Pyrodictium delaneyi: one gene and its partner. The protein of the gene in region 2 binds, or shares a complex with, the protein of the main gene of each other region. Links are inferred from orthologs where the notes say so. Each region holds a gene or a part of one and is shown on either strand. Other genes may lie near its edges.

Region 1 (3,200 bases), 530 kb from region 2 along the record:
TAGCTCTGTCCCACGCCCATGAAGAGAATGGGTTTACCGGTCACAGCAGCAACACTAAGTGCTGTACCACCCTTAACATCTGCATCAACCTTAGTCATTACTATGAAATCTATGCCCACCGCCTCGTCAAAGAAGCGAGCCTGCTCAACAGCATCGTTACCCGTAAGGGCGTCAACCACTAGAGCACGATAATCTGGTTTAGCCACTCTAGTTATCTTACGCAGCTCCTCCATAAGGTCTCTATCTGTGTGCAAGCGTCCAGCAGTATCTATCAATACAACACGGTAGCCGCGAGCCCGTGCATACTCTATGGCATCATAGACTACTGCTGCAGGATCAGCACCATATCGCCCGCCAATAAACGGTACACCGAGCTTCTCAGCATGTTTACGTAATTGCTCTTGAGCGCCAGCACGAAATGTATCAGCAGCCGCAATTACTGGCGTTACACCCTGGCTACGAAACATATAAGCAAACTTAGCTATGGTAGTAGTCTTGCCTACACCGTTGACGCCGAAGAATACTATTCTCAGCGGGTTTTCAGGTGAACGCCTAGACGCCTCTGCAACAAGATCCAACCGCTTATAACCCCGGCTAAGTACTTCCACAATAGCTTCTTCTAAAGTCTTAACTACGTGGCTACGTAGATCGCTGAATCTCGGCACTTTACTACCTACAAGCTTCTCCCGAAGCTTTGCAGCTATCTCTTCAGCAACCTCAAACGCCACATCACTCTCAGCTAGACTGATTACGAGCTCTTCTAGTATTGGTTCCAATTCCTCCTCTTTTATCTCCTTGGTAGCGACGACCTCGGCGACGTTATCTACAAACTTTTTCAACGCCTTTTTAAGCTTGTTAAATACCATACGGTACAACCTCCGGTTTATCTAACATTGTATATAGCTAAGCGTCTCTATAGCCGGGCCGGCTGAGCGATAAACAAGGGCTGGATACAAGGAAACTTAGTGAGCCCAAGATGTTTAAATTAGTTAATGAATGCAAGCAACCGGTAGAAAGGGAGAGCCCCACTATAGCTACTGTTGCCGTTGGCGTGTCTGCGCCATGCCAGCCTGGAGAGACTGTTCCACAGCAGAGCGGAGAGCAGCATAATACTGGGTAAGCTTTGCAAGTTCCCTTTGGTACGCATCTAACAGCTTTGACGTAGATGCTCTTTCCTCACGTATGAATTTCAATGCCTTCTCGTGAGGAACCTCTACGAACAAGTCTAGACCGACATGTACCAATATCTTTTCAAGAGGCTTTATGGATGCACGTACTAATACTCCGCCCCTAGAGTCCAGCGGTACTAGCGCATCTTCTGCACCATTACGTATATTCATAAGCGCCTCTTCAACCGCTGAGAGCTGGATTAGTCTACTTTCGAGTTCCGCTGTGGCAGTTTGGAGTTGTTTTATCTGGTTTTCGAGAAGAGTCAGCTGCTCAATAGCCTCTTCAAGGGTTATAGTCTGCTGTGTACTCAAGGTTTAATCCACCTAGTGAGGCTGGCTAGGGCTACTAGGCTGCGGTCAGGCACCTCCTCGGCTGGTACTTCAACGACACGCTCTATCTTGATATGATACCTCTTTATTTTATGGTTGCTACCCAGCTCCGACAACACCTTCTCTACAGCGTGCTCTGGCTTTAGCGCTCTTACATATTTCCTAAACTTCCACCACTCCGGCATCTTATGTGGACGTATCAGCATCTTACCCTCAACAAGGTAGAACTTCACGTCGCCCATACCGCAGCCCCCATCTAGACCCTCCGGCTCAGCCCCCGAGTCTTAAGGCTTGCTGAATCCTCATAAGCTCGGGACCAGTAGTTTCATCGCCTACCAGTGCACCTTTATCGTTCGCGACAAGCCCTGCCTTTACAAAGTAAAGGCCAAAGTTTACAGTAGCTGTGGCGAACTCTACACGAAACACGTTGCCCAGGACCTTGATCTCCTCGTCACTTACGCCCGGATGCACAACACCACCACGGTTAGTTACAACAATCATAGAGCCTACTGTGGGAATATCCGCCAAATGACGCTGATATACAGTCTCTACGCCCAGGACTTGTTTAATTTTCTCGATAGCTGACTTATCTATCGTTGGTGATACGAATGCTCCATAATTGTTGGCAGCTATCAAGTTTCCGAGAGCAGTTTGACGTATTTCAAGGATCTCTAGCCGTATCTTATCACCTATATACTCCCGTAGGCTATCATATTCCTCAGGCTTTACTATTCTTGGCAACAACAACCCCTTATCATTACCAGCCACCATTACACCATTGATTATCATATCTGCTATCTTGACGTCTATGACTTCTACATCAAGAATGTCGGCTATCTTCTTTTTATCCTTCTCAGTAATCGTTGGAGGCACCAATGCTATGCTGTTGTTAGCAAATATGTAGACACCTATATTGGGGTTCCCATGGACATTCATGTACTCTATCAATCAGCGTCCCCAGTATATCACCGGCTAGACGTGGAGAGGTAATTAGAACTGTCTACCTTAAAGAGGATCCCGTATGAGGGGCTGAAACTAGAGAACCTTGGGTCCTGGAACCGAGTTCATTACATACGAGTACTTTTCGCCTTGTAAGGGTGTATCGGAAAATAGCAATCTAAATATCAATTTCTAACTCTGTTGATCCTGAGCAGACCTCACAGCCTTCTTCTGCCTCACGAGCAGAACCTTGACCTTACCGGTTTCTTGGTCTTTGACAGCCTTGACTGTTATACGGCGAGGCGGCTTCTCTATGCTCCTAGACCATATATATTCATTGACACTATTGTGTATAACTACATCTGCGACATCAACGCCGAAATGCCTTGCTACGAACTTCCTTACTAGCCTCACAGCACGTGCTGCACGATTGCTACGGCGCCCCCAGTATACTCGAGCAAGGGGGATAGTGTATATGGCCTCCTTCTTCTCCTTAGGCATAACTTATACACCTCACACTCACTACTAGCCTCACGAGGTTTAGGCCTTTAGCTTAACTCTCCTCCAGTGCCGACGCTTAGGGTGGTCACGGAACCTCCTGTTAGTCTTTATAATAACCCATATGGGTACTGCACGGTTCTGCTTGAGTGCCTTAGCGAGCCGGAGCTTCTTTCCGAGCGGCTTAAAATGCGCCATGCCTGTAGCGCACCCCCACGCAGCTGCCTCGGGGGTCTACTTTCTTTTAATCCTTATACGTGGCTC
Region 2 (3,118 bases):
TTAGAGCATTCTCTTTATAAGCTCGTTTATGCCAGCACCTCTGTAGCCCAGCTCGCCGCCAGCACCGTATGGCTTCTTTATGCTGCCCTTGAAGCCTCCACGTGGCGGGTGTAGTCTGAACACAGGCTTTATTATCCATATCTTGTTCTTCTTGTCGTAGAGCTTGTGTAGCATTATCTCGCCTTTTAGCAGCTTGTCCGCGAGTTCCTCGATACCACCCTGTAGACCAAGCTTCTCGCGCACATACTCGTCGGTTAGAGGCTTGTTGCCAGATACGCGGCCGCGGCGACGCAGCAGTTCTATGAGTGTCTCGCGGTCGATCTCGCCCCAGGTTACCCAGTCCTTAACCTTGTGTATCATCCTCTCTATGCCAGGTAGAGTTGACGGGTACAGTACTAGGTGGAATTTACGGTGGAGCCTTAGCAGTGATAGTGTGTATTCTACGTCGGGATGTACATCTACCCTACCGCGGAGCCGGATTATAGCATAGAGCTTTACCTGGCCCGTTGGGGCTGCCTTCTGCTCCGCAGACGCGACTGCCATTTCTTCATCCACCTCTCCGTATACGGACAAGCGTATAGCCAGGGGTTGGACAAGCACCGGTTAATTCATGGGTATTGGAAATAAGGGCTTATAGAGGCTAGAGCGTTAGAGCCTGGTTTAGCTCTGCGAAGCCTGTATCCAGTCGAGCGGAGTTACGAACTTGTAGGTCTGCTTTAGCGCGTTATAGGTAGCCTTTACGAAGTTCAGCGTAGTCCTTGTGTCGCCGCGAGTGAAGCTCCACACATCTTGTATACCAGCCATCCTTAGGACTACCTTGGCTGCGTCGCCTGCTACTAGCCCTGTACCACGGGGCGCTGGCTTGAGGACCACCTCTACGCTACCACTCTTACCGCGTACTGTGAAGGGTACGCTGTGTGGCTGGTCACAGAGACACTCCCAGCTACCGCACCCACGCCGCACGGGTATTATGTTGAGCTTGGCGTTGCGTATAGCCTTCTCTATTGCTGGCCTTAGCTGCCGAGCCTTGCCCTGGCCTACGCCTACAAAGCCGTTCTCATTACCTATGACGACTACTACGCGGAACTTGTTTATGCGGCCAGCGTCAGTCATCTTCTGTACCAGTCTTACGTCAACAGTCTCGCTCTTTAGCTCTGGGCCTATCAAGTAGTCCACTATCTCGGGCTCGAGTATCGGCAGGTTACGCTCAAATATCTCGCTGAGGCTGCGTATACGACCCTCCTTTACCAACCTCCCTACGAATGTACGTGGCTTCCATTCCTGCTCGAGCTCGTAAGGCGAGAGGCTCATCACGCAACAGCCTCCTTAGCAGCCTTTACCTTCTCAACAACATCACGGTAGTCTTCTAGTATTTTACTCTTAACCTCCTCAAAATGCTTAGGCAGATCTTCGGGGCGTAGACCTCTCTTGAGGTATAGGCTGAATCTGCGCTCGTAAAGCTCTGGGTTCTCCTGGGCAAGCATAGCAGCATACTTGGCTATATGTTCGCCTCGTATCCTGTAATCCTCCGGGAATATCTCTTCGCTGTGTGGCACTTCTAGTCCGGCATCGACAGCTCCCTTGAGAGCAGCAAAGACCCTAGCGCCGCGTACTGGCCTGTGTAGCCCTATGTCGAGTACCGCGTAGTCTATACCCGCCTTGAGGGCGCGCAGGGCAGCAAGCATACCGGTGAGGTAGGCTGCCGAGGTGTTCTTCGTTCCGCCTAGCCAACCATAACGCTTCACGAGCTCTCTGCTATGAGCCGCAGCAACTGTTACATCGCCTTGAGGTTTAGCAATGATTACCTGAACCCAGATGTACTTGTTAGTCTTCCTAACGACTAGCCTGGGCTTACCAGAGAGTACCATAATGTAGCGCTTATAGTAGTTGGTCTTACCCTCCCTACGCCGCCTCCTCGGCACCTTGTATCTTGGTCCATGAGCCATGACAGTCCACCGGCCCTAACCGCGTACCCGGTGCGGAGAAGCGCAACCCCACACTCCCTTAATAAATACAAATCGTAGAGAGGGGCACAGTTTCCCTCTGTTACCTTACCACACCCTGAGCCCATTACGTAAACAAGGGGAGCACACAAAGGCTAGCATAAAGAGGTTTAACTAGCCAACCGAGCTTTATAAGCAGACTATACCAGACGGGTAGGAGGATTGTTAGGAGTATGGGAATCAAAGAAGAGTATTGAGTATTATGAGAAAGTTCTATTTGCGGACGCTTGTAGGGTATCCGTGTTCTTCTAGCCATCTCTTGAGCGACGCAAATGTTGGGAACATTCCGCCCTTAGCCCACATGTAGAGCTTTCTGTAGGTCCTCCTGTCTATTACACCATGGTCACGAAGGTAGCGGAGGTATCTTCTCATCTTACGTATCCGGTGCATCCATTCCTCCTTGGGGTCACGCCTCGCCGAGGCTTCGCCCTTCCGTCTACCGTAGCCACGGTGCCTGCCCTTCTTCCTGGCCTCGTGCCTCTCACGCCAGCGACCCCGAGAGGGGCTGTGCTTAGGCTTGACTTTTATCACGCCTTCCTTGATTAGGCGGCGCACCTCTTCCCTAGTGATGGCACTAGCTACATCGTCTATTCTGGAAGGATCTATCCATATCCTCGACTCGCCTACACCCAGTATCTCTGCCGCGAGTCTACGCTGCATGGACAAATCCTGAGCCATTCTTAGGCCACCCCGCAGCCTCTCCCAGCTCCCTGACCTCGGAGAGCAATCACCCCGGTATAAGAAAGAGGTGCTTATGCGTTTGCTACACGGAAGCCCTTAGCACGCGCCTTCTCTAGTATCTGCTGACGTTTCCTCAGCCCGACTCCCGCCGCTATGTATATTATGTGTCTTGACGGGTCCAGCCTGTCTAGCTCTGAGGGACTGCTCACACGTACAGGTTCTAGCCCAGTAGGGTGTAGTCCACGTACTGCTGCTGGTGCTCGGTACCCGACATCCACTACTGGAGGTCTACCCTTCAGCCGTAGCCTCATAGGATTGTCTATACCCTTTGGTTTACGCCACTTCGGGTCATTCTTGAACTTGGGGAATTTCCACCATAGTGTACGTAGGAACTCAGGTTTCTTGGACTTCAGCAAACGCCTTACTCTAAGCAG

What was found.
Region 1: Pyrde_RS05115 (region 2) and rpl18a share a complex: the UniProt entries of both Methanocaldococcus jannaschii proteins name them as parts of the 50S ribosomal subunit. The link is inferred for Pyrodictium delaneyi from one-to-one orthologs.

Annotation. Positions count from the first base shown.
Region 1 is NZ_CP013011.1:467,122-470,321, forward strand. Bases 110-2,985 are described here. They hold rpl18a (50S ribosomal protein L18Ae), read right to left. Parts: upstream 1,742-2,985; coding sequence 1,478-1,741; downstream 110-1,477. Other genes in these bases: ftsY (signal recognition particle-docking protein FtsY), read right to left, coding at 110-866; pfdA (prefoldin subunit alpha), read right to left, coding at 1,035-1,481; Pyrde_RS02370 (translation initiation factor IF-6), read right to left, coding at 1,770-2,447; Pyrde_RS02375 (50S ribosomal protein L31e), read right to left, coding at 2,631-2,939; Pyrde_RS02380 (50S ribosomal protein L39e), read right to left, coding at 2,979-2,985. Outside these bases: more of ftsY, read right to left, coding at 1-109; more of Pyrde_RS02380, read right to left, coding at 2,986-3,134; Pyrde_RS02385 (DNA-binding protein), read right to left, coding at 3,171-3,200.
Region 2 is NZ_CP013011.1:1,000,178-1,003,295, forward strand. The notes cover bases 129-2,922. They hold Pyrde_RS05115 (50S ribosomal protein L18), read right to left. Parts: upstream 1,947-2,922; coding sequence 1,311-1,946; downstream 129-1,310. Other genes in these bases: Pyrde_RS05105 (50S ribosomal protein L30), read right to left, coding at 129-543; Pyrde_RS05110 (30S ribosomal protein S5), read right to left, coding at 661-1,311; Pyrde_RS05120 (50S ribosomal protein L19e), read right to left, coding at 2,217-2,681; Pyrde_RS05125 (50S ribosomal protein L32e), read right to left, coding at 2,756-2,922. In the rest of the region: more of Pyrde_RS05105, read right to left, coding at 1-128; more of Pyrde_RS05125, read right to left, coding at 2,923-3,118. UniProt on the Methanocaldococcus jannaschii protein: This is one of the proteins that bind and probably mediate the attachment of the 5S RNA into the large ribosomal subunit, where it forms part of the central protuberance.